4 linked regions of the Pseudovibrio sp. Tun.PSC04-5.I4 genome follow. The protein of the gene in region 3 binds, or shares a complex with, the protein of the main gene of each other region. Links are inferred from orthologs where the notes say so. Each region holds a gene or a part of one and is shown on either strand. Other genes may lie near its edges.

Region 1 (3,759 bases), 1.2 Mb from region 3 along the record:
AGCGGAACCGTTGTGTTGATACCATCAACCACGAATTCGCTGAGAGCACGGCGCAGGCGCATCATACATTCCACACGCGTGCGGCCATGAACGATGAGCTTACCGATCAGACTGTCATAGTGTGGAGGAACTTTGTAGCCCTGATAAACGCCAGAATCCACACGCACGCCCAAACCACCCGGTGGGTGGTAGTATGTGATCGTGCCCGGAGACGGTGCGAAGGTCAGTGGGTGTTCCGCGTTGATGCGACACTCAATGGAGTGACCTGTGAAGCGTACATCTTCCTGACTCATTGAAAGGGTTGCGCCGGCAGCGATACGGATCTGTTCGATCACGAGGTCAATGCCAGTTACCATTTCAGTTACAGGATGTTCCACCTGCAAACGAGTGTTCATTTCGATGAAATAAAACTCGTTGTTTTCATAGAGAAATTCGATGGTGCCTGCGCCACGATACTTGAGCTTGCGCATGGCGTCAGCACAAATTTCGCCGATTTCATGACGCTGCTCTTCATTCAGAGCAGGGGATGGACACTCTTCGAAAACCTTCTGATGGCGACGCTGCAAGGAACAGTCGCGTTCACCAAGGTGAACCGCGTTGCCTTGACCGTCACCAAGGACCTGCACCTCAATGTGGCGAGGTTTGCTAAGGTACTTTTCCATGTACAGAGCGTCATCACCAAAGGCAGCTTTGGATTCTGAACGGGCTGTAGAGATGGCTACGTCGAGGTCAGCAGCTGTTAGAGCGACTTTCATACCGCGGCCCCCGCCGCCTGCTGCAGCCTTTACAAGAACCGGATACCCGACCTCGTTGGCAATAGCGTGGACGTCGTCTTCGGGGGTAATGCCGCCATCGGACCCTGGTACAACTGGAATGCCCAGTTCGATCGCCGTGATCTTGGCCTGAATCTTATCGCCCATCACACGGATGTGCTCAGAAGTTGGGCCGATGAAGGTAATGCCGTGCGCCTCAAGAATTTCCGCAAAGCGGGCATTCTCAGAGAGGAACCCGTACCCCGGGTGTACCGCATCGGCGCCAGTGATTTCACAGGCAGCCAGAATCTGCGGAATGTTGAGGTAACTGTCACGCGCAACAGGGGGACCGATACAAACACTTTCGTCAGCAAGACGCACATGCATTGCATCTTCGTCGGCAGTAGAGTGGACCGCTACAGTGCGAATGCCAAGCTCTTTACAGGCCCGAAGGATGCGGAGTGCGATCTCGCCGCGGTTTGCGATGAGGATCTTTGAGAACATAGGGATTTCGCCTGTCATTCGATGATGATGAGTGGTTCACCAAATTCAACCGGCTGACCATCGTCAACCAGAATGGCAGAAACTGTACCAGATTTTGGTGCAGGGATCTGGTTCATTGTTTTCATAGCTTCCACAATCAGGATCGTGTCACCCTTTTTGATGGACTTGCCAATTTCAATAAAGTTTGCAGCGCCAGGTTCAGCAGCAAGGTAAGCGGTACCAACCATCGGGGAGGTCACAGCACCTGGATGAGACGCAGGGTCAGCAGAGACCGCAATTTCTACAGGAGCAGCCGGTACAGGAGCGGCAACTGGAGCCGGTGCTGCTGCGCTGAATGTCATCTGACGAGCGACACGAACGCGGAGGTCTTTGTGTTCCACTTCGATTTCGGTCAGGTTTGTTTCGTCCAGCAAAGTTGCGAGCTGACGGATCAGTTCCTGATCAAACTTAGTTTCTTTCGTCATCGTTTTCATCGTCCAGTTCGAAATGCCCTGATTTCAATCAGGTGCTTTCGGTTTGGCCCCCAACGCGATTTTGCAGCAAGGTTGGCCGTCAATTATCTGCGAAAATCCTTTTGCTCAGAGCAAACTCAGGATCTTCTGACTGAATGAACTATGTAAGCAGTCAACTATGTCCTGCTCAGATAGCCATTAATTCTCTATTTGCGAGATGCGGACTTTCAAAAAGTATGCATCCGCTGTGCCTAAGCTGCGCATAAGGCAATATCGTGTTTATCCGCGCAAAAGGGCAACGTTCCCTCTGATTTACTCAAAAGTACGCAAATGAAATTGCGTATACGTACCCAATTCGAACTCAAATTCTCAGTGCAATGGGCGCTGTTCACTTGACGTAATGGTAAAGTAAAATCAGCCAGATAAACATCAACTGGTCTTCTTATATGATCAGAGCGGACTAAGGAAAAGGCCTTTGTCCGCTCTGATTTAAGTTCTTAAGGGTAAAGCAACCCAAAATGCGTTGAATTGCTGTATTGCAGCTATGTTATTCGCGCTCAGCTGCAATTTTTTCCTTTAATGTGTCGTATCCAACTGCACCTACAATCACTTCATCGCCCAGGATGTATGAAGGTGTGCCAGTGATGCCAAGCTGTTCAGCAATAGAGAAAACTTCCTGGAAAGTAACTGCCGCGCGATCTGACTTCATGGATTTTTCCAGATCAGCATCAGAGATGCCAAGATCTTTTGCTACTTTCAGGCTACTGGCCAGATTAGCGCGACCTGGTTGGCCGAGCATAGCAAGGTGGAAGTCCTCGTATTTCTCAGGAGCAACTTCTGCAACAGCGATGGCGACGCGTGCAGCTTCCTGAGATGGTTTGCCAAGAACAGGGAATTCTTTCAGAACCACACGGAGGTTTTTGTCTTCGTCAATCAAACGGATAAGGTCGGAAAGAGCGCGTTTGCAGTACCCACAGTTATAGTCAAACAGTTCAACCAGAGTGACGTCGCCATCCGGGTTGCCCAGAACGACTTGGTTTTCGCTGTTGTAGATTTCATCAGAGAGACCTGAAATTGAGGACTTACGTGCGGTTTCCTCATCTGCAACACGGCGTTTATCCAACTCCTGAAGAGCTTCCAAAACGATTTCCGGGTTCGCAACCAAATATTCCTTGATGATTGTTTCGACTTCAGCACGGTTCACCGTTTCTGCCTGCGCCGAAAATGTTGCTGGCAGCAGGGCCAGTGTCGCTGCGCATGTAATAGCAGCACGGCGAATAAACTTAATCATGACGTCTCCTGTGGCCCTGTTTGGGCTTTATTGGTATTTTGGCTCGATCTTTTCGCTTTAACGACGTGCTCCCTGGAACACTTTGACTGACAGTATATCATCAGCTTGTTGCCAAGCAGGCGAGCCAACCTTCAACTTTTTTTGAGCACGCTTCGCATAGCGTTGTGCATTGCGGGTATCTCCACGTGCCATATGACTTTGAGCGGTCGCCAAATCTGCTCCTGCAATATCTCCCAAGCGCGCATTTGCAATGGCGAGTTGCGAATATCCAGTCATGGAATATTTGTCTTTTCGCAGGGCGCTGCTAAGGATCTTTTTGGCTTCCTTTAGATGTTTTTTGTCGTTTGATGCAACCATGGCGAACCCAAGCCATATTTCAAACTGCGGGTTGCCGGGGTAGAGGGAAAGAGCTTTCCGGAAGGGAGCAATAGACGATTTTGGTTTGCCACCTTCAAGCAATGCCTGGCCCTTGATTTCATAAAAATACGGATAATTTGGAATCTTGGCGATCAATGCGTCAATTTTTTTGACAGCCTTTGCCGGTCTTTCGGAGCGCATGCTTGCAATTGCGCGGGCATACTGCGCTGGCAGGCTTTTGTCTTTTTCCGGGTAGGCGCGATAAACTGTGTTCTTATGACTGGTGAAGGCTAAAAGCTTTGCTTTGACCATGTCATGCTTCAGTTGCAGCTGTTTTGAATCGGCCTTGTCGAAGTACTTACCCTTTTGAGCCTTGGTCTGCAAAGCGTTAAAACGCGCGCGA
Region 2 (3,585 bases), 240 kb from region 3 along the record:
TTCCTGGATCAGAAGCCGCCCAAAGGCGCTGCACGCGATGATCTGACGGATGCAGCCGTAAACGCGGTGATTGCCGAACGGTTGCTGACAGGGCAGGCAGAGCCATTCCCCACTGATTACCGGCGAGGCGAACGCGGCCTGCGCATGGCGATCTGGGCTTAATGTAGCCTCAAGCCGAAGTTATTGAGGTTTGATGCGCGGGGCTGGAGCTCCTGGAAGTAGGGCATCCACTTCTGCGACAACCTTTTTCTCTTCAGATACACGACTGGTTGAGAACAGCGATGTGAAATAGCTGAAGGCCCGTTCGTTCTCTGATGCTTTCTTTGCAGCAGGAGGAGATTGTTCTGGAGTCAGGGCCAGCACTTTTGCCGCCTCAACATTTACAGGTGTTGCATTTGGCTCCTGTTGAGCAGCTGCATCTGTTGTTGAAGCGCCACCAAAGAATGTAGCAATCTTTTGTTTGCGACGCTTTGTGGTTTCCATCGCAATGAGGGTTGCTGCAGTTTCCCGGGCATCCTTGTTTTGTTTTTCGGCAACAGCTACGGCAATATTCTCAGGAACTGTATAGGCAGGGCATGCGCCTGTGGCGTCAAACTTATCGCCACGTCTGTCAGCTTTTGCATCAAAGACATATTGCTTGTTGCATACTTCAATTGCAGGTGGGCGTTTGGTGATTGAAAAATGATCAGAGCCACGCTTCAGCATTTTCCAGAATTCGTAATGTTCGGAGCCTGCGTTTTTCGCCATATTGACTGCTGTCATGCGAAATGGGAACGCCTGAACCTGAAATTTGCGCTGACCCCCTAGGAAGCTGTCGCGTCCCATGGCGTAGATGTCTGCAATCTGCTCGTCAGTCATGGCGTAACAGCCAGCGGAGGAACAGGCACCATGCACCATCAGGTTGGAGCCTGTGCGGTTGTGCGCGCGGTCAAACTTGTTTGGGAAGCCAAGGTTGAAGGAGAGGTAGTATGAGGAAAACGGATTCATGCGGCCGGGAGAGATATTATAAAATCCCTCTGGCGCTTGACGGTCACCCTCTTTGATTTTGGGGCCGAGTTTGCCGGACCATTTACAGATCTCGAACGTTTCCAAAAGGGCATACTGGCCAGATTTGGTTTGCTTCCAAACTTCCAGCTCTGATTCCTGCTTGAAAAGACGTACCATGATAGGAGATTTGAGCCCCATATCCTTGGAGTTCATCTTTTTAGAGAGACTTCGGCTAACGGGCTGCTGATGCTTTTCGGAGCCAAATTCTGATCCCTGACAAGCTGCTAGCGTTAAAGCCAGTGCAAGCGCAGCTGCGCGCTTTACGCTTTTGCCAGTTTTTCTCTGAAACACTGTCATCATGTGTTTGACCCACCATGCTGGGGCTATTCTGCCCGAACCCCAATCTCAACTCTACACTTAGACTATCTGGGTTAAGGTTGACGTATTCTTACCGCAGATAAGACATTAGGAGATTGAGGGGTACTCCCTGTTGATGCCCTTGCTCCCTTGCTTGATTTGATCAAACAAAAAAGGCACCAGACTTAATCTGATGCCTTTTATACAAAATTTAAGGGGGGCCTGCAATAAATCGTAGGTTCGAATCAGCTCAGTTCACGACCTATACGTAAGAACTTCTCCCGACGCTGCTTTTTCAGAGCTTCCGGGGACATGCCTGCGAACTTGCCAAGAGCTGCCTCAATGGCTGCACCAGCACGATCAATCACGATTTCTTTTGCGCGATGAGCACCGCCGATTGGCTCTTTGATGATCTCATCAATAACGCGGAAGGAAGAGAGATCTTCTGCAGTGATCTTCATATTGGTCGCAGCATCCTGTGCGCGTGTGCTGTCACGCCAAAGAATGGAAGCGCCTGCTTCTGGGGAGATCACTGAGTAGATGGAGTGCTCAAGCATCGCAACGTGGTTGGTGGTTGCAATCGCGATTGCGCCGCCGGAGCCGCCTTCACCAATAATAATGGTCACGTTTGGAACGCCAAGGCCGAGACATGCATCTGTTGAGCGTGCAATGGCTTCTGCCTGGCCGCGCTCTTCAGCGCCGATGCCAGGGTAGGCGCCTGCTGTGTCAACAAGAGAGATCACCGGAATGTTGAAGCGGTTGGCCATTTCCATGATGCGTACCGCTTTACGGTAGCCTTCTGGACGCGCCATGCCGAAATTGTGCTTCAAGCGGGTCTCGGTGTTGTGGCCCTTTTCCTGACCCAGGATAGCAACAGACTGACCGCGAAAACGACCAAACCCGGCGATGATGGCGCAATCCTCGGAGAATTTGCGATCACCTGCAAGCGGTGTGAAGTCAGAAATAAGGGTGCTGATGTAATCAAGGGAATGTGGGCGGTCTGGGTGGCGAGCCACCAAAGTTTTTTGCCAAGGCGTCAAACGCGAGTAGATGTCGGTGAGCGCTTGATCAGCTTTTTCCTGAAGACGAGTAATCTCATCTTCCACGTCAACTGCTTCACCACCTTCAGCGAGGATCTTCAGTTCCTGAACTTTGCCTTCAAGGTCGGCGACTGGTTTTTCGAATTCGAGGTAACTGCGCATATTGGATATTCACTCGTAACAATCAGCAGGCAGGACCCGCCGACGAAAAGGCGTTGGACCGCGCTATAATTTTGGCGCGACACTGGCGATAGAGGGGACGTCTGTCAAGGCTTTGCATCACAGATGTGGGTGTTTGAACCCTCTCAAACAAGAAGAACTACGAATAAAAACATGTTTCCTATCGTGAAGCTGTTTTTTTGCGCGGCTTTGCGGAGTGCGGCATGTCGAGTTCCGCAGCTTCTAAAACCAGAGTTCCGGTCGATGTAGGAATAGATACTTTGTATGGAAAAAGGATGCGTGTGTTTCCAATTGGGGCAAGCCAAGTCTCAATCTCAGCATTGTTTGCCAGGTATTGAACGGACTTGCGTTCTGGGCGATGCCCGGCAATTGGCTTCCAGCGTGCTGTACAAACAACGACTGGTCCGTTGTACCCGTTTCCAGAAACCTCGCGCACTTCCTTGAATTTCATCTTAATATCAAAGCGCGCCCAACCATCATAAATCGGCAATTCGCGGTCGCATACTGAAGGATCAAGCACTTTGGAAATGGATGGGGCACGCACAATTGCAGCGCTGAGCGGGTCCATCGCATTGAGCTTGTGTTTGCCGGTGACCTTAACGCGGGTCTTGGACGGCTTGTATTTTGGTGTGACCTGAGTGGTGCGAACATGCCCAGAGCCCTGACCCAGATTTACATAGAAATCCCGGTTGGAGGCACGGGATGCCATGGTGTAGGTGCTTGGCAGGATTTTCGCGCCCTTCATCCACCCGGTTGCCTGCGCTCCTCCTTTACCTGTGGAGAACAAGGTTCCGATACCGGCAGGCTCCATGCCGACTTTGGCAGAATAGGCGTTATCTCGCAGGATGAGCGAGAACGAGCCTTTGCCCACAGTGAAGCCTGCATAAGAAATTCTGTAGACACCACCAAGTCGCTCGGTTTTCCCCAATGCGGCTGTGGATAGTGTGCTAAATGAAAGTGCTGCGATGGCTATTACGCTCGATTTGCTAACAAAATTGCAAACCTTAGAAACTGTTACTCG
Region 3 (3,715 bases):
AGATTTCACAGTTTTTCGGAAGCTCATCAAACAACGCGCCTTCATAAAGCGGCTGCATCCGCGCTGGCCAATTGATGGAGCGGAGTGCCTTGTCGCAAACGTTTTGCGCATCATCTCCCTCAAGCAAGCCTGCTGCGCGGATCGCTGCAAGTGCCAGGCCGGAGTTTGAGATTTGATGGAAGCCGGCAAGCTTTGGTGGAGACAAATCTAACAGGCCCAACTCATCTTGATAAACGAGCCGTCCCCCCTCGTCCCAGGCGGAAAACTCCTGACCCTGAAACCAAACTGGAGCACGAAGACGTCCAGCCGTGTTTTCAATTAAATCGCGAATAGCATCGGTCTGTGGTCCAACCACCACAGGGCATCCGGGTTTGATAATTCCCGCTTTTTCCAGCGCGATCCCTTCAAGGCTGTTACCCAAAAAGTTTTCGTGATCCTTGGAGATTGGCGTAATCACACTCACCAGTGGTTTTTCAATGACATTGGTTGCATCCAAAACACCACCCAAACCAACTTCCAGAACGAGATAATCAGCGGGCGTATCTGCAAAAAGGCAAAATGCCACCGCTGTCGTTGCCTCAAAGAAGGTGAGCTCTTCTCCGCCATTGGCTTTTTCAACCCGTTCAATGGCCACAAGTAATGCATCGTCGTCGACGAACTTGCCAGTTGACCCCAACCGTATGCGCTCATTAAAGCGAACCAGATGTGGAGACGAATAAACGTGAACTCGTTTCCCTTGCGCCTCTAGCAGTGCCCTGATGGAGGCACCAGTTGAACCTTTGCCGTTCGTCCCTGCGATATGAAAGATTGGTGGAACGCTCTTCTCAGGGCTCCCCAGCGCCTTTAAAATGCGAAGCATGCGGTCTAGAGACAAATTAATCTCATCGGGATGAAGTTTCATCAGACGATCAAGGGCGGCATTGATTTTGTTCATTTTGATCCGCTTTCAAATCTCGTAGGACATCCAGATAAAGAAAAAGTCCGGCACGATTATGCCGGACTTTAAAATTCAATGCGTAAGTCCACAAGCAGTAAGAGCTTAGGAGGTTACCGCAACCTCTGTGCTTACTTCCGCTTCAACAGGCTCTTCGTTAAGCTCTGGCAGCAAAGTCTCCCGCTTCAACAGCAGGTTACACAGTTTGGAAATAGTTTCTTTCATGTCATGACGGTGAACGACCATATCGATCATGCCGTGATCACGAAGGTATTCAGAACGCTGGAAGCCTTCTGGCAGTTTCTCGCGAATTGTCTGTTCAATCACGCGCTGGCCAGCAAAGCCGATCAATGCATTCGGTTCTGCAATCTGCACATCGCCAAGCATCGCGTAGGAAGCTGTAACACCGCCCGTTGTTGGGTTGGTGAGAACCACAATGTACGGCAACCCAGCTTCACGAAGCATCTGCACGGCAACCGTTGTGCGTGGCAGCTGCATCAGTGACAGGATACCTTCCTGCATCCGTGCGCCACCAGAAGCAGCAAACATAACGAATGGTGTTTTCTTCTCGAGAGCAACTTCGATGCCGCGAATGATAGCTTCACCAGCTGCCATACCAAGAGAACCACCCATAAAGGCAAAGTCCTGCACAGCAGTCGTCATGTCGTAGCCGTTGACCTTACCAGTCGCAACCAAAACGGAGTCATCAAGCTCGGTCTTGGCTTTTGCGTCTTTCAGACGGTCAACATACTTGCGTTGGTCGCGGAACTTCAGCGGGTCGATAGCGACTTCTGGAGTCTCGATCTTCGTGAATTCACCATTATCGAAGAAGTACTCTAAGCGCTTCTTGCTGGTGATCCGCATGTGAAAGTTGGAATTCGGCACAACCCACTGGTTTGCCTCCAAGTCGCGGTGAAACACCATCTCGCCGGTTTCAGGGCACTTGATCCAAAGGTTTTCCGGCGTTTCGCGCTTTTCAAGAAAGCTGCGGATTTTCGGCCGAACAACGTTATTAATCCAGTTCACGGGCAGCCGCCTGTCTCTAATTTCGTTTTCAATTTTTAATGACCATTAAAAGGGCCATACGTAAAGCAATGCTTATTTCCGAGCTTTTTCTACACCCACACGTAGTGAGTTCACAAGGTCGGTAACAGCAGCTTGTGTCTGATTTGTGGCCTTACCGTTTTCGTCAAGGCTCTTCCGAATAGCCTCAACAAGGATAGAGCCAACCACAACACCGTCAGCGTATTTGCCAATTTTTTCAGCCTGTTCTGCGGTTTTGATGCCAAAACCAACAGCAACAGGAAGATCGGTGTGGGATTTGATAAGCCCGACTGCCTTCGCAACATCTGCCGTATCAGCAGCTGCTGCGCCGGTCACACCAGTAACGGAAACGTAGTAAACGAAACCAGAAGTATTGGCGAGAACAGTCGGCAAACGTTTGTCATCAGTTGTTGGTGTGGTTAGGCGGATAAAGTTTATACCGCCTTCAATTGCCGGAATGCAGAGTTCGTCATCTGCTTCAGCAGGCACATCAACAACAATCAGACCATCAACACCAGCTTCGCGAGCTTCTTTCACAAAAGCTGCACTACCACGTACGAAAATAGGGTTGTAGTACCCCATCAGAACGATTGGTGTTTCGTTGTCTTTCTGTCGGAAATCACGCACCATTTGGAGCGTTTTATTCATGGTGTGGCCATTGCCCAGAGACCGCTGCGTCGCGAGCTGGATTGGCACACCTTCAGCCATAGGGTCGGAAAACGGCATTCCAAGCTCAATAACGTCACTTCCAGCTTCTGGAAGTGCATCCAAAATAGCCTGTGAGGTGGCGAGGTCCGGGTCTCCTGCTGTAATAAAGGTTACGAGTGCAGGACGTCCTTCAGCCTTGAGCTTAGCGAACCGTCGATCAATACGAGTTTCAATCATTAATCCGACCATCTGATGTATTGGGGGAAGCCCCACCTATCAATCAGCAAGGATGTAGGGGTGCAACTAGCCCTCTGTCAATAAACACAGCGCAAATAGAGCGCATTTCCGGTCAATTTTCTGCGAAATAAGCACGGCCACAGAAAATATCCAGCGATATAGGCCTCTTAGGCCGCGAATTAACCAATACGTCAAGTAATCTATTGCGTTTTCGGATCTTTCTTTAGTTGCATTGGAAACCAAAGGTTGAACCCGAAAACAGAAAAAGCCGCAGATGATCCACGGCTCTCTCAATATTGATATTGAACCTTACGCGCCCCGGCGGCTTTCAAGGAAGCCAATGATGCGACGAACATCATGCAGAACGGGCTCAGCAATCGCAGCAGCACGTTCAGAACCGTCCCTGAGAACAGCATCGATTGTGCTTGGATCATCCATCAGGCGGCGCATTTCACTGTTCATTGGTGCCAGCTTTTCAACGGCAAGCTCAGAAAGGGCCGGCTTGAATGCTGAGAACTGTTGTCCGCCAAACTCTACCAAAACATCAGCTTTTGTGCGGCCTGCCAGTGCAGCGTAGATGCCAACAAGGTTGTCAGCTTCAGCGCGGTCTTTCAAACCATCAACTTCACTTGGCAAGGCTTCCGGATCAGTCTTTGCCTTTTTGATCTTCTTCGCAATCGTATCCTGATCATCTGTCAGGTTGATGCGGGAAAGATCAGAAGGGTCAGACTTGGACATCTTCTTGTTACCATCACGCAAGCTCATGATGCGGGTTGCTGGACCAGCGATCATTGGCTCTGTGATTGGGAAGAAGATTTCTTCCGGTGCATCATGAGTTGGCTCAGGATTAGG
Region 4 (3,593 bases), 1.2 Mb from region 3 along the record:
CGACATAAGAGCCATTTATGGATGATTGGAGCTGCGGCATTGGTTTGATTATCTTGGATGCTAACTCGTTCATCCTCCTATAAAAACAGCGACACTGAAGGATTTCGAGAAAGAAGGGGATGTGATTTGAGTAAAATTCACAGGGTATTTGTCGGATAAACCGTGACTTCTGAGCAACGCTTGTGGGTTAGCTGAGATTCCTCGGCGATTGCCGTCTGTTTGCCTCGTTCTGGCCTTTTCCCAGCGGCATTCCAATGCTAAGCCCATACCTGCTTGGGCTTATGAATCAATTGCTGCCGGAAGGTTTTATGGGTTTCACAATGCGTAAATATTTGGGGCGTGTCGCATTTTGCGCACTTGCTACACTCATAAGCGGAGCAGCTTTTTCGGTGCCTGCTCAGGCTCAGACGCCAGTCAAAAACCCTGTTGCTGTCTTCAAAGGGCTCGATAAAATTACAGGCCGGATCACCACGTTTGACGTGTACATTGATGAAACAGTGCAATTTGGCGCCTTGCAAGTGACACCGCGCGTTTGTAACTCCCGCCCCCTGACAGAAGCTGCACAAACCACTGCGTTTATTGAAGTAGATGAGTTGACGCTTGATAGCAAAGTGCGTCGCATCTTTAGTGGTTGGATGTTTGCATCTAACCCTGGCGTAAACGCGGTTGAGCACAGTGTTTATGATATCTGGTTGATTAACTGCAGGAAATCGACTTCAGTGCCGCAGCCTGAAGGATATGCTGGCCCTGCGGTTGATATTGTTGCGGAAACTGATGACCTTGCTGGCGATGATTTTGTGGCGTCCGGCGAAATTCCGCTTCCCCGGCCAAAAGTTCTAGCTAAACTGCAGTAAAACTGACTGTTTTGCGGCGTGAATCATCTTAATTACGCCTGAGCTGCTGGGCGCAGCTCCGCAATTATTTCCAGTATTCGTTTGCCGGACGTGTCTTGCGGGAGTGCGTTGAAATCTCCATGTACGGTGAGCGCATCGTCAAGCAAGGTGTTGTAATCCTGCTTAAGAACTTCAGTAGCTCCAAACTGCTCCAAGTGCTCGGTCACGAATTGAGCATCTAGCAACTTGTAATTTCCATAGAGAAGACGAGCGTAAAGATGGACAAGTGCCACTTTGGATGCGTCTCGCGCTCGTGAGAACATGCTTTCCCCGAAGAATGCTCCGCCCAAGGAAACACCATAAAGGCCGCCCACGAGCTCCTTAGCATCGTTATAAACTTCAATAGTATGGCAATACCCCATTTCAAAAAGCTCCGTGTAAAGCTTTCTGATTTCAGGGTTGATCCATGTTTCTTTGCGTATTGAAGTGGTGGTGGCGCAGAGGGAAATGATGGAGTTAAAATCACGCGATGCGCGGATTGTATAGAGATCTGAGCGAACCGTCCGTGAGAGTCGCTTAGGGATATGAAATGAGTCGAGCGGCAAGATACCTCGCCGCTCGGGATCTATCCAGAAAAGTTCAGGAGAGTGCGCAGTCTCAGCCATTGGAAAGATGCCACAAGCATATGCCTTGAGCAGAATTTGTGGTGTAATCTCTAAGTCCATGCTGGAACTGTCATTGCTCCTCTACTGATCTCCTCAGTTTTTCTCTGAGTTCTGTGCTGCGATGTGCGTTTCCAAGAATTTCTCCAACCAATGAATATCATAGGCGCCATTGGCGATATCCTGATTGTCGAGAAGTTCTGTGAACAGCGGAACCGTTGTGTTGATACCATCAACCACGAATTCGCTGAGAGCACGGCGCAGGCGCATCATACATTCCACACGCGTGCGGCCATGAACGATGAGCTTACCGATCAGACTGTCATAGTGTGGAGGAACTTTGTAGCCCTGATAAACGCCAGAATCCACACGCACGCCCAAACCACCCGGTGGGTGGTAGTATGTGATCGTGCCCGGAGACGGTGCGAAGGTCAGTGGGTGTTCCGCGTTGATGCGACACTCAATGGAGTGACCTGTGAAGCGTACATCTTCCTGACTCATTGAAAGGGTTGCGCCGGCAGCGATACGGATCTGTTCGATCACGAGGTCAATGCCAGTTACCATTTCAGTTACAGGATGTTCCACCTGCAAACGAGTGTTCATTTCGATGAAATAAAACTCGTTGTTTTCATAGAGAAATTCGATGGTGCCTGCGCCACGATACTTGAGCTTGCGCATGGCGTCAGCACAAATTTCGCCGATTTCATGACGCTGCTCTTCATTCAGAGCAGGGGATGGACACTCTTCGAAAACCTTCTGATGGCGACGCTGCAAGGAACAGTCGCGTTCACCAAGGTGAACCGCGTTGCCTTGACCGTCACCAAGGACCTGCACCTCAATGTGGCGAGGTTTGCTAAGGTACTTTTCCATGTACAGAGCGTCATCACCAAAGGCAGCTTTGGATTCTGAACGGGCTGTAGAGATGGCTACGTCGAGGTCAGCAGCTGTTAGAGCGACTTTCATACCGCGGCCCCCGCCGCCTGCTGCAGCCTTTACAAGAACCGGATACCCGACCTCGTTGGCAATAGCGTGGACGTCGTCTTCGGGGGTAATGCCGCCATCGGACCCTGGTACAACTGGAATGCCCAGTTCGATCGCCGTGATCTTGGCCTGAATCTTATCGCCCATCACACGGATGTGCTCAGAAGTTGGGCCGATGAAGGTAATGCCGTGCGCCTCAAGAATTTCCGCAAAGCGGGCATTCTCAGAGAGGAACCCGTACCCCGGGTGTACCGCATCGGCGCCAGTGATTTCACAGGCAGCCAGAATCTGCGGAATGTTGAGGTAACTGTCACGCGCAACAGGGGGACCGATACAAACACTTTCGTCAGCAAGACGCACATGCATTGCATCTTCGTCGGCAGTAGAGTGGACCGCTACAGTGCGAATGCCAAGCTCTTTACAGGCCCGAAGGATGCGGAGTGCGATCTCGCCGCGGTTTGCGATGAGGATCTTTGAGAACATAGGGATTTCGCCTGTCATTCGATGATGATGAGTGGTTCACCAAATTCAACCGGCTGACCATCGTCAACCAGAATGGCAGAAACTGTACCAGATTTTGGTGCAGGGATCTGGTTCATTGTTTTCATAGCTTCCACAATCAGGATCGTGTCACCCTTTTTGATGGACTTGCCAATTTCAATAAAGTTTGCAGCGCCAGGTTCAGCAGCAAGGTAAGCGGTACCAACCATCGGGGAGGTCACAGCACCTGGATGAGACGCAGGGTCAGCAGAGACCGCAATTTCTACAGGAGCAGCCGGTACAGGAGCGGCAACTGGAGCCGGTGCTGCTGCGCTGAATGTCATCTGACGAGCGACACGAACGCGGAGGTCTTTGTGTTCCACTTCGATTTCGGTCAGGTTTGTTTCGTCCAGCAAAGTTGCGAGCTGACGGATCAGTTCCTGATCAAACTTAGTTTCTTTCGTCATCGTTTTCATCGTCCAGTTCGAAATGCCCTGATTTCAATCAGGTGCTTTCGGTTTGGCCCCCAACGCGATTTTGCAGCAAGGTTGGCCGTCAATTATCTGCGAAAATCCTTTTGCTCAGAGCAAACTCAGGATCTTCTGACTGAATGAACTATGTAAGCAGTCAACTATGT

What was found.
Region 1: the proteins of accD (region 3) and accB are in contact, whole or in part, in a solved structure (PDB 8UXZ), measured with the Escherichia coli proteins. The link is inferred for Pseudovibrio sp. Tun.PSC04-5.I4 from one-to-one orthologs.
Region 2: the proteins of accD (region 3) and BLS62_RS20355 are in contact, whole or in part, in a solved structure (PDB 8UXZ), measured with the Escherichia coli proteins. The link is inferred for Pseudovibrio sp. Tun.PSC04-5.I4 from one-to-one orthologs.
Region 4: the proteins of accD (region 3) and accC are in contact, whole or in part, in a solved structure (PDB 8UXZ), measured with the Escherichia coli proteins. The link is inferred for Pseudovibrio sp. Tun.PSC04-5.I4 from one-to-one orthologs.

The regions. Positions count from the first base shown.
Region 1 is NZ_FNLB01000006.1:1,788,444-1,792,202, reverse strand. The notes cover bases 1-2,984. They hold accB (acetyl-CoA carboxylase biotin carboxyl carrier protein), read right to left. Parts: upstream 1,730-2,984; coding sequence 1,271-1,729; downstream 1-1,270. Other genes in these bases: BLS62_RS13340 (DsbA family protein), read right to left, coding at 2,256-2,984; accC (acetyl-CoA carboxylase biotin carboxylase subunit), read right to left, coding at 1-1,256. Also shown: more of BLS62_RS13340, read right to left, coding at 2,985-2,999; BLS62_RS13335 (M48 family metalloprotease), read right to left, coding at 3,057-3,759. UniProt on the Escherichia coli protein: This protein is a component of the acetyl coenzyme A carboxylase complex; first, biotin carboxylase catalyzes the carboxylation of the carrier protein and then the transcarboxylase transfers the carboxyl group to form malonyl-CoA.
Region 2 is NZ_FNLB01000006.1:3,231,942-3,235,526, forward strand. The notes cover bases 569-3,378. They hold BLS62_RS20355 (acetyl-CoA carboxylase carboxyltransferase subunit alpha), read right to left. Parts: upstream 2,547-3,378; coding sequence 1,590-2,546; downstream 569-1,589. Other genes in these bases: BLS62_RS20350 (L,D-transpeptidase family protein), read right to left, coding at 569-1,347; BLS62_RS20360 (DUF3108 domain-containing protein), read right to left, coding at 2,725-3,378. In the rest of the region: BLS62_RS20345 (DUF429 domain-containing protein), read left to right, coding at 1-162; more of BLS62_RS20350, read right to left, coding at 181-568; more of BLS62_RS20360, read right to left, coding at 3,379-3,585. UniProt on the Escherichia coli protein: Component of the acetyl coenzyme A carboxylase (ACC) complex. First, biotin carboxylase catalyzes the carboxylation of biotin on its carrier protein (BCCP) and then the CO(2) group is transferred by the carboxyltransferase to acetyl-CoA to form malonyl-CoA.
Region 3 is NZ_FNLB01000006.1:2,991,927-2,995,641, reverse strand. What follows is about bases 1-2,940. They hold accD (acetyl-CoA carboxylase, carboxyltransferase subunit beta), read right to left. Parts: upstream 1,961-2,940; coding sequence 1,040-1,960; downstream 1-1,039. Other genes in these bases: trpA (tryptophan synthase subunit alpha), read right to left, coding at 2,033-2,863; BLS62_RS19165 (bifunctional folylpolyglutamate synthase/dihydrofolate synthase), read right to left, coding at 1-934. Also shown: trpS (tryptophan--tRNA ligase), read right to left, coding at 3,173-3,715.
Region 4 is NZ_FNLB01000006.1:1,790,313-1,793,905, reverse strand. What follows is about bases 776-3,593. They hold accC (acetyl-CoA carboxylase biotin carboxylase subunit), read right to left. Parts: upstream 2,960-3,593; coding sequence 1,592-2,959; downstream 776-1,591. Other genes in these bases: accB (acetyl-CoA carboxylase biotin carboxyl carrier protein), read right to left, coding at 2,974-3,432; aat (leucyl/phenylalanyl-tRNA--protein transferase), read right to left, coding at 887-1,558; BLS62_RS13360 (DUF2155 domain-containing protein), read left to right, coding at 776-854. Outside these bases: BLS62_RS13365 (mechanosensitive ion channel family protein), read right to left, coding at 1-73; more of BLS62_RS13360, read left to right, coding at 309-775. UniProt on the Escherichia coli protein: This protein is a component of the acetyl coenzyme A carboxylase complex; first, biotin carboxylase catalyzes the carboxylation of the carrier protein and then the transcarboxylase transfers the carboxyl group to form malonyl-CoA.